DNA from 3 places in the Streptomyces sp. AM8-1-1 genome. Region 3 is predicted to be linked to each of the others. Evidence: riboswitches for the same ligand, from Rfam matches in the RefSeq annotation. Region 3 holds a riboswitch; each other region holds the start of a gene.

Region 1 (6,127 bases), 4.7 Mb from region 3:
GCCTGGCCGTCGGCGATCGTGCGCGGTACGGGAATGGCGACCCGTGTGCCCGCCTCGAGGGACCGCTTGGTGTCGTCCCCGGCCTCCGGTTCGACCCCGATCACGCGGGTCCGTGGATGCACACCCTTCGCCGCGGTAGCACTGCCCGCGATGAGTCCGCCGCCGCCGACCGGCACCACCAGGGCGTCGAGTTCGCCCACCTCGTCCATCAACTCCAGTGCGGCCGTGCCCTGTCCGGCGATGACATGCGGATGCTCGTACGGCGGGACGAGCGCGAGGCCGCGCTCGATGGCAAGGGCGTTGCCGATGGCGACCCGGTCGCCGGTGTAGCGGTCGTAGGTGACGATCTCGGCGCCATAGCCGAGGGCGGCGTCGGTCTTGGACTGCGGGGTGTCCTCCGGCATGAGGATCACCGCCGTGGTGCCCAACTCCCGCGCCGCGAGGGCGACCGCTTGGGCATGGTTGCCCGAGGAGTACGCGGCGATGCCACGGGAGAGCTGATCGGGCGTCAGGCGTGAGGCGGCGTTGTACGCACCCCGGAACTTGAAGGCGCCGATGCGCTGGAAGTTCTCGCACTTGAGGAAGACCTCGGCGCCGACGAGCGCGTCCAGCGTGCGCGAGTGCACCACCGGGGTGCGGTGCGCGACCCCCTTGATACGAGCGGCGGCGTCCCGGACGTCGTCCGGAGTGACCGGTGGGTTGTTCGCCGTCATGGTTGTCCTCCATGGGGTGGTGGTGGGGGAACGAGGCGACAGCGGTCGCACGACCGGTGTCCGGAACCCCCTTGCGGACGACCGGACGACCGGACGACCGTCAAACCACCGTATTCAACTGTGGATCTCTTCGGCCGACCGATGCCACAGGCCTTGAGGATCGCGATGGCGAAGGGGAGCCGCAGGAGGGCTTCCGCGCAGAACGCCCACCGAGAGGCACATCTGCAGAATATGGCCCGCGATGCGCAAACCTCGCCTGCCCCAGGGTCGTTCGGCCGTAGCCAAGTGATCAGTGCGAAGGTAAAGTCCCCTGCGTGCTGGGCGCCCGGATCACACCGGTGCCGGGCAATGTCGAGACCTCCGTGACCACGAGGCGCCCGACACGACAACCGGGGGAACGAGTCCGGGGGGACCTGTGACCGAAATCAAGACCACGCGCCGAGCGAACGACAGCATGTGGGCCCTGCCCCTGGCGGCGCTGGCCCCGCTGGTGCTGCTCAGGCTGCTGACCGAGCCGTCCACGCCGTGGCTCGCCCTGTCCTGGGCCCTGTGTGTGGCCTCCGCGCTGCTCCTGGCCGCCGGATGGGCCGCACTGCGGCAGCACGGGATCCGGGGAAACACCGCATGGGGCACCTGCGTTCTGGTCCACCTCGTATGGGCCTGGCAGGTCGTCGCGCTCATCGCGGAGTAGGAGCGAAGCCGGCAGGGTGGGGAGGAACGGCGCTTCCTCCCCACCCTGCCCCCGCCTCAGGAGGCGGGCAGTTCCGACCTCACCTCGCGTGCCGCGGCGACGAGGTTCTCGAGGGACGCGCGGGTCTCCGGCCAGTCGCGCGTCTTGAGGCCGCAGTCGGGGTTGACCCACAGGCGTTCGGCCGGGATGGCTTCGAGGCCCTTGCGGAGCAGGTCCGCCGCCTCGGAGACACCGGGGATGCGCGGTGAGTGGATGTCGTACACACCGGGGCCGGCTTCGCGCGGGTAGCCGTGCTCGGCGAGTTCACGCGCCACCTGCATGTGCGAGCGGGCGGCCTCCAGGCTGATCACGTCGGCGTCGAGGTCGTCGATGGCCTGCACGATGTCGCCGAACTCGGCGTAGCACATATGGGTGTGGATCTGGGTGTCCGGACGCACGCCACTGGTCGCCAGACGGAAGGACTCCGTGGCCCAGGCCAGGTAGTCCGCGTGGTCGGCCGAGCGCAGCGGAAGGGTCTCCCGCAGGGCCGGCTCGTCGACCTGGATCACCGGACTGCCCGCTGTCTCCAGGTCGTTCACCTCGTCGCGCAGGGCGAGAGCGACCTGACGGGCGGTGTCGCCGAGCGGCTGGTCGTCGCGGACGAAGGACCAGGCGAGCATGGTGACCGGGCCGGTGAGCATGCCCTTGACCGGACGGCTGGTCAGGGACTGGGCGTACGAGGTCCAGCGAACCGTCATCGGCTCGGGGCGGGAGATGTCGCCCGCGAGGATCGGCGGCCGGACGTACCGCGTGCCGTAGGACTGGACCCAGCCGTGCTGGGTGGCGAGATAGCCGGTGAGCTGCTCGGCGAAGTACTGCACCATGTCGTTGCGTTCGGGCTCCCCGTGGACCAGGACGTCGATGCCCGTCTTCTCCTGGAAGGCGATCACCTCCTGGATCTCGGCCTTGATCCGCTCCTCGTAGGCAGCGGTGTCGATCCGTCCGCGGCGCAGGTCGGCGCGTGCGGTGCGCAGTTCGGTGGTCTGCGGGAAGGAGCCGATCGTGGTGGTGGGCAGCAGAGGCAGGCCGAGGTGGGCACGCTGGGCGGCGGCGCGTTCGGCGTACGGCTGGGAGCGGCGCCGGTCGGTGTCCGTCACCCCGGCAACCCGGGCCCGGACCGCCGGGTCCCGCGTGAGGGCGGAACCGGCGCGGGAGGCGAGATCGGCGCGGTTGGCGGCGAGTTCGGCCGCGATGGTGTCGGTCCCCCGGCCCAGGCCCCTGGCCAGGGTGACGATCTCGGAGGTCTTCTGCCGGGCGAAGGCGAGCCAGCGGTGGATCTGCGGGTCGATGTCACGTTCCGCGGAACTGTCCAGCGGGACGTGCAGCAGCGAGCAGGAGGAGGCCACGTCGACCCGGTCGGCGAGGCCGAGCAGGGTGCCGAGGGTGGCCAGCGACTTCTCGATGTCGTTGATCCAGATGTTGCGCCCGTTGACGACGCCCGCGACCAGGCGCTTGCCGGGCAGTCCGCCGACGGCGGCCAGAGCGTCGAGATTGGCCGCTGCGGCGTTGGTGAAGTCGAGTGCCAGTCCGTCCACGGGAGCCTTGGCGAGTACGGGCAGCGCCTCGCCGAGCCGGTCGAAGTACGAGGCCACCAGGAGCCTGGGCCGGTCGGTGAGGGTGCCGAGGTCGCGGTAGGCGCGTTCGGCGGCGTTCAGTTCGGCCGGCGTGCGGTCCTGCACCAGTGCGGGCTCGTCCAGTTGCACCCAGTCCGCCCCGGCCGCCCGCAGATCGGCGAGCACCTCCGCGTACACCGGCAGCAGCCGGTCGAGCAGGGTCAGGGGGTCGAAACCGGGCGCCACGCCGGGGGCGGGCTTGGCCAGGAGGAGGTAGGTGATCGGGCCGACCAGCACCGGCCGGGCGGTGTGACCGAGGGCCAGCGCTTCCTTCAGCTCGGTGACCTGCTTGGTGGAGTCGGCGGTGAAGACGGTGCCGGGTCCCAGTTCCGGAACGAGGTAGTGGTAGTTGGTGTCGAACCACTTGGTCATCTCGAGCGGGGCGACGTCCTGGGTACCGCGCGCCATGGCGAAGTACCCGGCCAGGGCGTCCGCCTCGACGGCCGCGCGGTGGCGGGAGGGGAGGGCGCCGACCATCACGCTCGTGTCGAGGACGTGGTCGTAGTACGAGAAGTCACCGGTCGGGACCTCGTGGATCCCGGCTTCGGCCAGTTGCTGCCAGTTCGAACGACGCAGGTCCCGGGCGGTCTCTTCCAGGGCCGCGGCGGAGACGCGGCCCTTCCAGTAGCCCTCGATGGCCTTCTTCAGTTCACGGTTCGGCCCCTGACGGGGGTATCCGTGGACGGTGGACCGTGCTGCCGCGGCTGCGGGCTTCGCTGTCACTGAACTCTCCTTCGCGAGTTGCCTGTCACCCGGCGAGGGGGAAGGCGAAGGGAGCACAGACCGGACGGGGGAGTGATGCGTCGGTGACGCACGTGCCCGTCGGTGTGTACGCCGACCCGCCCTCGAGGTCACCGGGATATCCGCGCACGATCGGTCGTGCGCGGACAGCGGGCAGGTCTTCGGACTCACGGGCACGCCTGCCGGACATCTCCCGGCGGACACCTACTGGCCGTCGCTTCCCGGGCCCGTACCGGACCCAGTGCGTATGACGGCGGTCGTTCCCGCTCACCGCTGCGGGGCAGTCCCGGATTCCCACCGGGTTCCCTCTTGCGACGCACGTACCTGGCAGGCACGGCGAACCAGCTGCATGCGCCAGCCTAGAGCCCCGCAGGCCGCACCGACACCACCGCTCATCATCCGGACGGTGATCGACATGCGGGCGACCGCGGTACCGCCGCCCGACGGCGCGGTCCGGTGTCGGCCCGATGCCCCTACGAGGTCAGCCGGACCGTCCCCAGGATCTTCCGCACCGTCGCGTCCGGAACCTCGTCCGCCACACCCTTCGCGCCCACGAACGTCCAGGAGACGAAGTCGCCGCCGGGGTCCTTGAACGCGAAGGTGGTGACCTTGCCGTCGGTGTCGCACTTGTCCTTCTTCGGCGCGCCCGTGGACACGCCCGTCGCCAGGCTCCCCGTGATCCCGGAGGCCGTGGTGTACGGCTCCACCGCACCGGCCTTGATGCTCGTCCTGTCCGGCTGGGTGTACGCGCCGTAGAGCCACAGGGACACACTGCTGCGCGCCGCGTCCTCGATGGTCTTCGCGCCGCTGTCCCCGCGGGTGCCCGCTGACGCGAGTGCCGTGTCCTCGGGAGAACCGTCCATGGCGGCGTCGGACCGGCACCACTTCTCCTTGAGCATCGCGGGGCTCGACATCCCGATGAGGGGCTTCTCCTCCGGATCCCGGTCGTCGGCGACGTAGTTGACCCAGCCAGGTCCCTTCAGACCCCACTGCGGGGGAACGTCGAAGGCGATGCCCCGCTTGGGATTCACCACCACCTTCCAGCCCGCGACGACCGGCTTCGGATCGTCCGTGTCACGCGGGTTGTCGTCGGCCGGGCTGCCCGAGGCGGACGTCGTCGGGCCGGGATCCGCGGTCTTTCCCTCGTCCCCGCCCAGGACCACGAATCCGGTCACTCCGGCGGCGACGACCACGACGAGGGCGGCAGCGACGGCGATGACCGTGGACGTACGACGGCCGCCACGAGGAGGCGGCTGCGGCGCACCGGCCGGCATCGTCGGCGAGCCCGCCCACGGTGCCTGCTGCGGAGGCCCGTAGGGGCCCGTCTGCTGATACGGATTGTTCTGCCCCGCGTACGGGTTCTGGCCGTCCCCCGGCTGCTGTGACCACATGAGGGGAACCCTAAGGGTCGCCTCTGACCGGCGAAGACGCAGGTGTCTGCGCTGTGACGTGAGGAGTTGGGCCGGCACCGGGCCGCGGCGTACGTCGCGGCTGCCGCTCGCCGGTCGGTTCCAGGGCACTGAAACCGCTCTGAAACCGCGCTGAACCCGCTGTGCCGCAAGCTCTGCGGCATGACATCGACATCGAACGAACTCGCCATCGCAGCCACGGGGCTGCACAAGGCCTTCGGCGAGAAGAAGGTCCTCGACGGCATCGACCTGGCCGTGCCGCAGGGCACGATCTTCTCCCTCCTGGGCCCGAACGGCGCCGGCAAGACCACCGCCGTGAAGATCCTCTCCACGCTCATCGCGGCCGACGCCGGCGAACTGCACGTCGGCGGCCACGATCTGACCGCCGAGCCGCAGGCGGTGCGGGCCGCGATCGGTGTCACCGGGCAGTTCTCCGCCGTCGACGGTCTGATCACCGGCGAGGAGAACATGCTTCTGATGGCGGACCTGCACCATCTCTCCCGTGCCGAAGGCCGGCGTACCGCCGCCGAGTTGCTGGAGCGCTTCGACCTCACCGACGCGGCGAAGAAGCCCGCCTCCACCTACTCCGGCGGTATGAAGCGACGTCTCGACATCGCCATGACGCTGGTCGGTGACCCCCGGATCATCTTCCTCGACGAGCCGACCACCGGACTCGACCCGCGTGCCCGTCACAACATGTGGGGCATCATCCGCGAGTTGGTCTCCGGCGGTGTCACCGTCTTCCTCACCACGCAGTACCTCGAAGAGGCGGACGAACTCGCCGACCGCATCGCCGTCCTGAGCGACGGGAAGATCGTCGCCGAAGGAAGCGCGGACGAGCTGAAGCGGCGCATCCCGGGCGGGCACGTGCGGCTGCGGTTCACCGATCCGACGGCGTATCAGTCGGCCGCCGTCGCCCTG
Region 2 (6,127 bases), 3.6 Mb from region 3:
GTGGACAGCAACAGCACGGTGGTCTCGGTGCTCATGGCGCTCCAGGTGCGATGAAGGGAAGTCCTGCCGGTGCGCCCGACTCGATGAGGTGGAGCAGCGCACCCGTGTCCGTGTGTTCCTCGATCAGATCGCCGAGGCGGTCGAGCTGTTCCTCGCGCAGCGCGGCGAAGCAGGTGTCCGGTGCGGGGACGAAGCGGCGCCCCGCCTCCCGGGCCACTTCGCGCAGGAAGGCACGGCGGAAGCCGTCGCTCTCCAGCGAGCCGTGCCAGTGGGTGCCCCGGACCGCGCCGACCCGGCAGCCGTCCAGGAAGGCGTCGCCGCCGAGTACGTCGGCGACGCCGTGGTGGATCTCGTAGCCCTCGACCGGCTCGCCCAGTGCCTCGCCGACCGGGCGGGCGAGGGTCTTCTCGGCCGCGAACCGCACCCGGACGGGCAGCAGTCCGAGCCCGTCGACGGCTCCGGCACGCGACTCGACCTCGTCGTCGATGTGCTCGGCGAGCATCTGGAAGCCGCCGCAGATGCCCAGCACCGGCCGGCCCTCGGCGGCCCGCCGTACGAGGGCGTCCGCGAGCCCCCGTTGTCTGAGCCAGTCCAGCGCCCTGACCGTGCCCCGGGTGCCCGGCACGATCACCAGGTCGGCGTCGACGAGTTCCTCCGCGCGGTCCACGAACCGCACGACGACGCCCGGTTCGGCCGCCAGCGCGTCGACGTCGGTGAAGTTGGACATCAGCGGTACGGCGCAGACCGCGACGCGCAGCACGTCCTCGCCGACGGGCGGGGCGAGCACCGACTCCCGCACCGTGCCGCGCATCGAGACCCGCAGCCCGTCCTCCTCGTCGATGCCGAGCCCGTGCGCGTAGGGCAGAACGCCGTACGTCCGCCGTCCGGTGAGGCCGTGCAGCATGTCGAGACCGGGCTCCAGCAGGGACACGTCCCCGCGGAACTTGTTGACCAGATAGCCCGCGATCAGCTCCTGGTCGGCCGCGCTCAGCAGTGCCGTCGTACCGAAGAAGGAGGCGAACACCCCACCGCGGTCGATGTCCCCGACCACCAGCACCGGAAGCCGTGCGGCCCGGGCGATGCCCATGTTCACGATGTCCGTACGCCGCAGATTGATCTCGGCCGGACTGCCCGCCCCCTCGCAGATCACGGCTTCATACGTGCCCCGCAGCTCCTCCAGGCACTCCACGACGGTGCCGAGGAGGGCCTCCTGCCGGCCCCCGTGGTAGCCGCGGGCGCTGAGCTCGCCGACCGGCTTGCCCATCAGCACGACCTGGCTGGAGCGGTCGCTGCCCGGCTTGAGCAGGACCGGGTTCATCAGGGCGCTCGGCTCCACCCGCGCGGCCTGCGCCTGCATGGCCTGCGCGCGGCCGATCTCGGCGCCCTCACGGGTCACGAACGAGTTGAGGGACATGTTCTGCCCCTTGAAGGGGGCGACCTTCACGCCCTGTCGTACGAGCCACCGGCAGATCCCGGCCGTGACGACGCTCTTGCCCGCGTCGGACGTGGTGCCCGCGACCAGCAGCCCGCCGCCCTTGCGCCGGCTCATCCCCGCCTCCTTCGTGCGCGCCGGGCGCGCAGTGCGTGACCCGTGACGCGGCCCGCGGCGCAGACCGCCAGCGTCAGAAAGCCGATGCGGCGGGAGAGCCGCACGGCGCGTTCGATGTCGCCGAACTCCACGGCACGCCCTTCGGCGTTGAGGACCGGCCGGTGCTCGACCCGCCCGCCGTACGAGAGCGTTCCGCCGAGCCGGACACCGAGCGCCCCCGCGAACGAGGCCTCCACGGGCCCGGCGTTGGGACTGGGGTGCCGGCCCGCGTCGGCCCGCCAGGCGCGGACGGCCCCCCGGCCGTCCGCGCCCGCGAGCGCCGCGAGTCCGGCCGTGAGCCGGGCCCCGGGCCAGCCGGCCACATCGTCCAGCCGTGCCGAGGCCCAGCCGAACTTCCGGTACCGGGGCGAGAGATGCCCGACCATCGCGTCCAGGGTGTTGACCGCCCGGAAGCCCACCAGACCGGGCACGCCCGCCACGGCACCCCACACCAGGGCGCCGACCACGGCGTCGGAGGTGTTCTCGGCGACGGACTCGACGACGGCCCGCGCGATCTGCTGCTCGTCCAGGCTCTGCGGATCGCGGCCGCACAGATGCGGCAGCCGCTCCCGGGCGAGCTCCGCATCACCGGCGGCGAGCGCCCCGCCGATGGCCCGGGCCTCGCGCCCCAGCGATGTGCCCCCGACGACCGACCAGGTGGCGGCCGCGGTCAGGGCGACGGACGCGGCGGAACTGCCCCGCGCGCCGCGCGCGACGAGGGCCGCGGCGGCGGCCGCACCCCCGGCGCACAGCAGGGAGTGCAGCGCACCCCAGCCGCGGTGGTCACGCCACAACACACGCTCGACGGCCCCGGCGGCCCGCCCGAACGCGGCGACCGGATGTCCCCGGCGGGGATCACCGAGAAGCAGGTCGCAGGTCAGGCCGGCGATGGAGCCGTACACGAACACTCGGTCGGCACGCATGGGTTCAGGCCGGGATCTCGCCTCGGTGCAACCGTGAACTCAGGGCCGTACTCACAGCAGGAACGGAACCGCAGCCGGGCATGGCGATATGTCCTCACTCAGGGTGTCCGCGCCCTGGTTCGACGTGAACGGCGGTGAGAGTTCCTGGCTTCCGGGGACTGCTCCCCGGTGACAGTGGCGGGACCGCGCCGGATTTGCACCGGCTTCCTCTGCTGCCGCCGTAGATGGCCCCGGCAGTCCACCATGCCGCCCGAACGGCGTCAACTTGCCTTTGACCTGCGACGGGACAGTGTGCTGAGCCCCACACCCGAAAGCCGGGCCGGTCACCCCAAAGGGTGCCCGGCCCGGCTCTCGATGCGCGTGTTGACGCTGTGGCGTCAGCTGACGATGAGGTAGATCCCGTACGTCACCGCTGCCGCGCAGAGCGCGAAGCACACATAGGCGCCGGTGCGTGCCAGGACCGCCGAGCCTCCCTGCGCGGACGCCGATTCCTGCTTGCTCAGTCCCACCACGCCCAGGGTGAACAGACCCACCAGGGCCACGGTGGCGACGAGGCTCACGCCGAAGACGGAGCCGAGAGCTGCCCAGTCGATGCTCATGCTGTTTCTGTCCTTACACCGCGGCCGTGCGGGCCGGCTCGGATTCGGGGGCCGGAGCCGGGATGGTCGTCTGGATGTCCTGGGCCGGGGCCGGGGTGCCGGCCGGCGGCGGGGTGACGGCCGCGATGGCGGCGGTCACGACACCCGCGGGCTCGCCGTCCACGCTCGTGTCGTTGACGTTGGTGTGGTCGACCACCTGACGGCGGGAGACCAGCCAGATCGCGGCGCAGGAGCCGATCAGGAAGACCACGACGGCTGCCACGCCCCAGTCGCCCTGACGTGTGACGAGCTCCGAGCCCGCCGCCACCAGTGCGGCCGCCGGCAGGGTCAGACCCCAGGCGACGAACATCCGGGTGGCGGTGGACCAGCGGACCACGCCGCCCTTGCGGCCGAGGCCCGCGCCCATCACCGCGCCGGAGCAGGAGTGCGTGGTCGACAGCGAGAAGCCGAGGTTGGAGGAGGCGAGGATGACGCTGGCCGCGCTGGTCTGGGCGGCGAAGCCCTGCTGCGGCTGGAGGTCGGTGAGGCCCTTGCCCATGGTGCGGATGATGCGCCAGCCGCCCAGGTAGGTGCCGAGCGCGATCGCGATACCGGCGGAGAGGATGACCCACATCGGGGGGTTGGACCCGGGGGAGAGGACGCCACCGGCGACCAGGGCCAGCGTGATGATGCCCATCGTCTTCTGGGCGTCGTTGGTGCCGTGGGCCAGCGAGACGAGGCCCGCCGAGGCGATCTGACCGGCGCGGTAGCCCTTGGCGGTGGTCTTCTCGTCGGTGTTCCGGTTGATCCTGTAGGTCAGCCGGGAGGCGAGGTAGGCGGCGATGCCCGCGACCAGGGGCGCCGCGATCGCGGGGATCAGCACCTTGGTGACGACGGTGCCGCCGTTGACGCCGCTGACGCCGACCGAGGCGATCGTGGCGCCGACCAGTCCGCCCATCAGGGCGTGCGAGGAGCTGGAGGGCAGGCCGATCAGCCAGGTGAGCAGATTCCAGAGGATGGCGCCGACGAGCGCCGCGAAGATGACTTCTGGGGTGATGCCTGACTCGGTGACGATGCCGCTGGAGATCGTCTTGGCGACCTCCACGGACAGGAACGCGCCGACGAGGTTGAGCACGGCGGACATGGCCACCGCGGTCTTGGGCTTCAGGGCTCCGGTCGAGATGGTCGTCGCCATCGCATTGGCGGTGTCGTGGAAACCGTTCGTGAAATCGAACACGAGAGCCGTCACGATCACGATCGCGAGCAGCAGCGTGATGTGTTCCATTTACCCAGGCAATCTATGGACGTCAGTGGCCAGTGGAACCTAGGAAACCTGAGTGAACGGAAGATGAACTGGGACGGGCTTTGTGGTGTCTCCAAGTGAGGGTCTGTGACTCCGCTTTCGGTCGGTGCCGCAAACAGGCCTCTCCGCGGCTCCGATCTTCGATTCCGTGATCTGCGTCACGCCCGGCCTCTCTGCCCCCGCGGCGGCCTGGCAGGATCGCCGCATGACCGATGCGGAGCGGCAGGAGACCATCGACCGGGCATGGCGCGACCTCGTGGCCACGGCCCGCAGGACGGCGGCGGAAGGCCTGGTCGTCGGCACATCGGGCAATGTCTCGGTACGGGCCGGCGACCTCGTCCTGGTCACCCCGAGCGGAGTGCCCTACGACCGGCTCACCCCCGAGGACACCGTCGCCGTCGACCTCGACGGCCACCAGGTGCTCGGCGACCTCAAGCCCACCAGCGAGCTGCCGCTGCATCTGGAGGTCTACCGAGGCACCCCGGCGAGGGCCGTGGTGCACACCCACGCCGTGCACGCCACGGCCGTCTCCACCCTCGTCCCCACGCTGCCGCCGATCCACTACATGACGGCGGCGCTGGGCGGACCCGTACGCGTCGCCCCCTACGCCCTCTACGGCTCGGACGAGCTGGCCGCGGCCATGCGGGCGGCCCTGGAGGACCGCACGGCCTGCCTGCTCCAGAACCACGGCACCGTCGCCTACGGCGACACCCTCGACCAGGCGTACGACCGCACCGCCCAGCTGGAGTGGATGTGCCGGCTCTGGCTGACCGCGTCCTCGGTGCCCGGCCGCACTCCCACCCTGCTCTCCGGCGCCCAGCTGGCCGAGGTCGGGGAGAAACTCCGGGGCTACGGCCAGGGCCGCTGACACCGGTGGCGTCCGTCCACTGGCAGGGCGGCCCGCCGGTACCGACACTGGAGCAGTGCGCCCGGCTACAGCGACGGCAGCGGCCGTCACCACTCTGATAGGTGCCGGCGCGGCCGCGTTCGCGGCCGGCCGCTACGCCAGCGACGCCGCGCTCAAGGCGCCGCCCGGCCGCCCGCTGCCCGGAGAGCCGAAGCTCACCGTGCACGCCGTGGCCGCCGGCCGGGTCACGCTCACGCGCAGCCTGGCCTCGCGGCGCCCCGGCAGATACGGGCTCGTCGGCCCCGGCATCCACGCCATCGTCGGCCCGGTGCTGGACGACGTGCCGCATGCGGCCGACACGCTCGTGCGCCGTCTGGAGCGCGTCGTCCTCGGCACCCTCGGTCCGGGCACCCGGGTCCGGATGACGCCGCAGCTGTACCACGGCAGTCCGCGGGAGGCGCTCGACATCGACTGCTCCGAGGTCAGCATCCCCGGCGAACTCGGCCCGCTGCCCGCCTGGTTCGTGCCGGGCATCCGCGGCACCTGGGTGATCGCCGTGCACGGTCTCGGCACCACCCGCGAACACCCCCTGAATCTGCTGCCGTTCCTCCGGAGCCAGCGCTGCCCGGTGCTCGGGCTCGGCTACCGCGGTGACCCCGACGCGCCCAGGTCCCCCGACGGCCTCAACCACCTCGGCGACTCGGAATGGCGCGACCTCGACGCCGCCATCCGCTTCGCCGTACGCCACGGCGCCGACCAGATCGTCGTCCACGGCTGGTCCACCGGTGCCTCCATGGCCCTGTACGCAGCCGCCAACTCCGGTCTGCGCGACCGGATCAGCGGCCTCGTCCTCGACTCACCGGTCCTCGACTGGGAAGCCACCCTGCG
Region 3 (6,127 bases):
CGTGCCCAAGTACTACCGGCTCAAGCGCCACTTGCTCGACATGACGGAGACGCTGCCGCCCGGCACCCCGGTGCCGCCGGAGCGCACGCTCGCGGCCGAGTTCGACACCTCGCGCACCACGGTGCGTCAGGCGCTTCAGGAACTGGTCGTCGAGGGCAGGCTCGAACGCATCCAGGGCAAGGGCACGTTCGTGGCCAAGCCCAAGGTGTCGCAGGCCCTCCAGCTCACCTCGTACACCGAGGACATGAAGGCCCAGGGCCTGGAGCCGACGTCCCAACTGCTCGACATCGGCTATGTGACGGCCGACGACACGCTCGCCGGACTGCTGGACATCTCGACGGGCGGCCGCGTGCTGCGCATCGAGCGTCTGCGGCTCGCCAGCGGTGAGCCGATGGCGATCGAGACCACCCACCTCTCGGCCAAGCGCTTCCCCGCGCTGCGCCGCAGCCTGGTGAAGTACACCTCGCTCTACACGGCGCTGGCGGAGGTGTACGACGTCCATCTCGCCGAGGCCGAGGAGACGATCGAGACCTCGCTGGCGACCCCGCGCGAGGCCGGTCTGCTGGGCACCGACGTGGGCCTGCCGATGCTGATGCTCTCGCGCCACTCGCTGGACGCGCAGGGCGAACCCGTCGAGTGGGTGCGGTCGGTCTACCGCGGCGACCGGTACAAGTTCGTGGCCCGCCTGCGGCGGCCGACCGACTGACCCCCCGGGCAGTACGGCGCCCGGCAGCACGCCCCGGAGGCCTCGCCTCCGGGGCTTTGTGCTGTCCGCGCACAGAGCCGGCGGAGGGACGAAGGAGAACCGGTGCGGAATGCCGACGAAAACGGTGCGAATTCGTCGCCGTTGCCGTACCGATATGCGGACGGGGGTGACTCGCGTCGAGACGTTCCTTTAGATTTCCTGCGCATTAAAAATGCAGGTGAACAGTGAGGGGACGACCCGCCATGCCAGAACCCACACCACCGAATACCGCACCGACGTCATCCCGGAAGCTCACCCCGCGGTCCATCGCCATCTGGGGGCTGGTGGCCCTGGTGGGGGCATCGGGATGGGCTGTGCTGGCACTCTCCCGGGGCGAGGAGATCTCCGCCGCATGGATGCTGGCGGCGGCGCTGGGTTCGTATGCGATCGCGTACCGCTTCTACTCCCGCTTCATTGCCAACCGGGTGCTGAAGGTCGACAAGACCCGAGCCACCCCGGCCGAACGCCTCGACAACGGAATCGACTTCCACCCCACCGACCGGCGCGTGCTCTTCGGGCACCACTTCGCCGCGGTCGCCGGCGCCGGACCACTGGTCGGCCCGGTGCTCGCCGCCCAGATGGGATATCTGCCGGGCACGATCTGGATCGTCGCGGGCGTCATCTTCGCCGGCGCCGTCCAGGACATGGTCACGCTCTTCTTCTCCACACGCCGGGACGGCCGTTCGCTCGGCCAGATCGCCCGTGACGAGATAGGACCCTTCGGCGGAGCCGCCGCGCTGATCGCGGTGTTCGCCATCATGATCATCCTGCTGGCGGTGCTGGCACTGGTCATCGTCAACGCGCTGGCGGACTCGCCCTGGGGCGTCTTCTCGATCGCCATGACCATCCCGATCGCCCTCTTCATGGGCGTGTATCTGCGGCTGCTGCGGCCCGGCAGAGTCACCGAGGTCTCGGTCATCGGTGTGGCGCTGCTGCTGCTCGCCATCGTCTCGGGCGGCTGGGTGGCGGAGTCCTCGCTCGCGGAGACCTTCACCCTGGAGGCCGGCACGCTGGTCATCTGGATGATCGTCTACGGCTTCCTCGCGTCGGTGCTGCCGGTGTGGATGCTGCTGGCACCTCGCGACTACCTCTCCACCTTCATGAAGGTCGGCACCATCGTGCTGCTGGCCCTCGGCGTGGTGATAGCGCTGCCGACCCTGAAGATGGACGCGGTCACCGAGTTCGCGAGCCGGGGCGACGGCCCGGTGTTCGCCGGATCGATGTTCCCCTTCGTGTTCATCACCATCGCCTGCGGCGCGCTCTCCGGCTTCCACTCCCTGGTCTCCTCGGGCACCACCCCGAAGATGGTCCAGAAGGAAACGCAGATCCGGATGATCGGCTACGGCGCGATGCTGACGGAGTCGTTCGTCGCGATCATGGCGATGATCACGGCCTGCATCATCGACCCGGGTCTCTACTTCGCGGTCAACTCACCGGCCGGTGTCATCGGTCCCACGGTCGAGACGGCGTCCCAGGCCGTCGCCAATCTCGGCTTCACGATCACACCCGACCAACTGGCCCAGGCGGCCAAGGACGTCGAGGAGTCCAGCCTGCTGTCGCGGACCGGCGGCGCGCCGACGTTCGCGCTCGGTATGTCGGACATCTTCTCGTCCGTGGTCGGCGGCGCCGGGCTGAAGGCCTTCTGGTACCACTTCGCGATCATGTTCGAGGCGCTGTTCATCCTCACCACGGTGGACGCGGGCACCCGGGTCGGGCGCTTCATGCTCCAGGACATGCTCGGCAACGTCTACAAGCCGTTCCGTCAGGTCAGCTGGAGGCCCGGCGTCTGGTTCGCCAGCGCGGCCGTCGTGGGCGGCTGGGGCTACTTCCTCTGGGTCGGCGTGCATGACCCGCTGGGCGGCATCAACCAGCTCTTCCCGCTGTTCGGCATCGCCAACCAGCTGCTCGCCGCCGTGGCACTCGCCGTGTGCACCACGCTGCTGGTGAAGTCCGGTCGGCTCAAGTGGGCCTGGGTCACGGCCGTACCGCTCGCCTGGGACGCCGCCGTCACCCTCACCGCGAGCTGGCAGAAGATATTCTCCGGCGACCCACGCGTGGGCTTCTTCACCCAGCGGGACGTCTACCAGTCAGCCATCGACGAGGGCAAGATCCTGCCTCCCGCCAAGTCCATGGACGACATGCACACCGTGGTCACCAACTCCACGGTCGACGGAGCGCTCACGGCTCTCTTCGCGATCCTCATCATCGTGGTCATCGTGGACGCGGGACGCGTCTGCTACAACGCGATCCGGCACCCCGAGAGCGTGAAGCTGTCGGAGGTTCCGTACACCGAGTCGAAGATCGTCGCACCGGCCGGACTGATCCCCACCCAGGAGGAGAGGGCCGAGATGGCAACCGCCGAGGAGAACGTTCCCGCAAGGAGCGGTTCGGCATGAGCACCACGGCGAGGGCCCGCCACGTCTTCGGCCGGATCCGGTGGTACGTCAGGGAGTTCACCGGCGAATCGGCCTACGACCGGTACGTCGCCCACGCCCGCGGCTGCGACCCGGACGCCGAGGTGATGAGCCGCCGCGCTTTCGAGCGCAGCCGTACGGACGCACGTGAAGCCGATCCGCGCGAGGGCTTCCGCTGCTGCTGACCCTGAAGGGCCCCTGAAGGGCCGTCGCGTTCCCCCGGGAATGCGGCGGCCCTTCGCCGTGAAACCGTGCGCCCACGGGCCGGACCGGGCCCCCGCCGGGGCGTCCCAAGGGCCGCACCGGCCGGGATCAGCGGCGCAATGCCACAACTCCCGCACGGCGCCCCGACACAACATGTGGGGGGTGCCGCAACTGGCGGCCCCCACATGTATGCTCGACCTCGCTGTCGCCGCAGGGGAATCCGGTGCGAATCCGGAACTGTCCCGCAACGGTGTGATGTGGTGCGCTTTGTCGTACCCGAGAGTCCGAAGACCTGCCGACGGTGCATCCGGTTCGACCGATCCGGGTGCCGAGACGTCCGGGCCTCGCGGTTGGGCCGGTGGACGCCGTACGGAGTGCTGCCCTGCCCTGGGCGCGTACTGCCCGACGGCCCCGCCTCCCTCCGACGGCCCAGAGCCGAGCGAGGGAGAGCACCACGTGACCATCGCGCCAGCCGATCCGGCAGCAGGCATCGCCGAGCAGCTCGAGGACGGCCCAGGGACCGCGCTGTTGCGGATCCTGACCGACCTCACCGCTGATCTGCCCGACACCGACCCGGGCCGCGTCGCCGCCGCCGCGCTGCGGGGGCGGCACGCCGGTTCGGACATGGCCGAGCTCCGTGGGCTCGCCACCGACGCCGCCGCGGGTCTGATCTCCGAGGACCCCGCCTACTCCCGGCTCGCCGCCCGCCTGTTGACCCGGACGATCGCCGAAGAGGCGTCGGGCCAGGGCGCCGTGTCCTTCTCCGCCTCCGTCGCGGTCGGACACACCGAGGGTCTGATCGCCGACCGGACCGCCGCGTTCGTCACGCTGCACGCGGACCGCCTGGACACCCTCATCGACACCGAGGCGGACGACCGTTTCGGCTACTTCGGCCTGCGCACCCTCTACAGCCGCTATCTGCTCCGGCATCCGATCACCCGTCAGGTGATCGAGACGCCCCAGCACTTCATGCTGCGGGTCGCCTGTGGTCTCGCCGAGGACGACAGCGTGCGCGCGCTGGACGAGGTGGCCGACCTCTACGGCCTGATGAGCCGCCTCGACTACCTCCCCTCCTCCCCCACGCTGTTCAACTCCGGCACCCGCCACCCGCAGATGTCCTCCTGCTATCTGCTGGACTCGCCGGCGGACGAACTGGACTCGATCTACGACCGGTACCACCAGGTCGCCCGGCTCTCCAAGCACGCCGGCGGCATCGGGCTGTCGTACTCCCGCATCCGCGCCCGCGGTTCCCTGATCCGGGGCACCAACGGCCACTCCAACGGCATCGTGCCGTTCCTGAAGACCCTCGACGCCTCGGTCGCGGCGGTGAACCAGGGCGGACGCCGCAAGGGCGCGGCCGCCGTCTACCTGGAGACCTGGCACGCGGACATCGAGGAGTTCCTGGAGCTGCGCGACAACACCGGCGAGGACGCCCGGCGTACGCACAATCTGAACCTCGCGCACTGGATTCCCGACGAGTTCATGCGCCGTGTCGACGCCGACGCCCCGTGGTCGCTGTTCTCGCCCGCCGACGTCCCCGAGCTCGTCGACCTGTGGGGCGACGCGTTCGACGCGGCGTACCGCGACGCCGAGGCGAAGGGCCTGGCCCGCAAGACCATGCCCGCGCGTGAGCTGTACGGCCGGATGATGCGCACGCTCGCGCAGACCGGCAACGGCTGGATGACCTTCAAGGACTCCTCCAACCGCACGGCCAACCAGACCGCCGAGCCCGGCCACACCGTGCACTCGTCGAACCTGTGCACCGAGATCCTGGAGGTGACGGACGACGGCGAGACGGCCGTCTGCAACCTCGGCTCGGTGAACCTCGGCGCGTTCGTCCTGGCGGAAGGCGCCGGTGAAGGGATCGACTGGGAGCGCCTGGACGAAGCCGTCCGGACCGCCGTCACCTTCCTCGACCGCGTCGTCGACATCAACTTCTACCCGACCGAGCAGGCCGGCCGCTCCAACGCCAAGTGGCGTCCGGTGGGCCTGGGCGCGATGGGCCTGCAGGACGTCTTCTTCAAGCTGCGGATGCCGTTCGACTCCCCCGCCGCCCGCGCCCTGTCGACCCGCATCGCCGAGCGCATCATGCTCGCCGCGTACGAGGCGTCCGCCGCCCTCGCGGAGCGCAACGGCCCGCTGCCCGCCTGGGAGAAGACCCGTACCGCGCGCGGTGTGCTGCACCCCGACCACTACGGTGTCGAGCTCAACTGGCCCGAGCGCTGGGCCGCCCTGCGGGAACGTATCGCCACGACCGGGATGCGCAACTCGCTGCTCCTCGCCATCGCCCCGACGGCGACGATCGCCTCCATCGCGGGCGTCTACGAGTGCATCGAGCCGCAGGTCTCCAACCTCTTCAAGCGTGAGACGCTCAGCGGCGAATTCCTCCAGGTCAACGCCTACCTGGTGGAAGAGCTGAAGCGGCTCGGCGTGTGGGACGCACAGTCCCGTGAGGCGCTGCGCGAGTCCAGCGGTTCGGTGCAGGGCTTCAGCTGGATCCCGGCCGATGTGCGCGAGCTGTACCGCACGGCGTGGGAGATCCCGCAGCGCGGTCTGATCGACATGGCCGCGGCCCGCACCCCGTTCCTCGACCAGTCGCAGTCGCTGAACCTGTTCCTGGAGACGCCGACCATCGGGAAGCTCAGCTCGATGTACGCCTACGCCTGGAAGCAGGGCCTGAAGACCACGTACTACCTGCGCTCGCGCCCCGCGACCCGGATCGCCCGTGCGGCCGGCTCCGGAGCCGCGACCGCGGCCCCCATCC

Evidence for each region. Region 3 has a riboswitch for cobalamin ahead of RPQ07_RS12565 (ribonucleoside-diphosphate reductase subunit alpha). Riboswitches for the same ligand answer to the same signal wherever they lie in the genome.
Region 1: linked by a shared signal. The riboswitch ahead of metE (5-methyltetrahydropteroyltriglutamate--homocysteine S-methyltransferase) and the one ahead of RPQ07_RS12565 (ribonucleoside-diphosphate reductase subunit alpha) in region 3 are both predicted to bind cobalamin.
Region 2: linked by a shared signal. The riboswitch ahead of RPQ07_RS28660 (cobalamin biosynthesis protein) and the one ahead of RPQ07_RS12565 (ribonucleoside-diphosphate reductase subunit alpha) in region 3 are both predicted to bind cobalamin.

The regions. Positions count from the first base shown of each region.
Region 1 is NZ_CP135086.1:7,488,061-7,494,187, forward strand. Features, by position in the region: gene RPQ07_RS33440 (pyridoxal-phosphate dependent enzyme) at 1-713, opposite strand, end outside; gene RPQ07_RS33445 (hypothetical protein) at 1,129-1,404, shown strand; gene metE (5-methyltetrahydropteroyltriglutamate--homocysteine S-methyltransferase) at 1,461-3,779, opposite strand; cobalamin riboswitch at 3,932-4,158, opposite strand; gene RPQ07_RS33455 (hypothetical protein) at 4,271-5,188, opposite strand; gene RPQ07_RS33460 (ATP-binding cassette domain-containing protein) at 5,369-6,127, shown strand, end outside.
Region 2 is NZ_CP135086.1:6,435,229-6,441,355, forward strand. Features, by position in the region: gene cobN (cobaltochelatase subunit CobN) at 1-35, opposite strand, end outside; gene RPQ07_RS28655 (cobyric acid synthase) at 32-1,549, opposite strand; gene RPQ07_RS28660 (cobalamin biosynthesis protein) at 1,546-2,511, opposite strand; cobalamin riboswitch at 2,629-2,770, opposite strand; gene RPQ07_RS28665 (hypothetical protein) at 2,889-3,110, opposite strand; gene RPQ07_RS28670 (anion permease) at 3,124-4,374, opposite strand; gene RPQ07_RS28675 (class II aldolase/adducin family protein) at 4,598-5,260, shown strand; gene RPQ07_RS28680 (alpha/beta hydrolase family protein) at 5,316-6,127, shown strand, end outside.
Region 3 is NZ_CP135086.1:2,813,648-2,819,774, forward strand. Features, by position in the region: gene RPQ07_RS12550 (GntR family transcriptional regulator) at 1-706, shown strand, start outside; gene RPQ07_RS12555 (carbon starvation CstA family protein) at 949-3,141, shown strand; gene RPQ07_RS12560 (YbdD/YjiX family protein) at 3,138-3,344, shown strand; cobalamin riboswitch at 3,536-3,678, shown strand; gene RPQ07_RS12565 (ribonucleoside-diphosphate reductase subunit alpha) at 3,820-6,127, shown strand, end outside.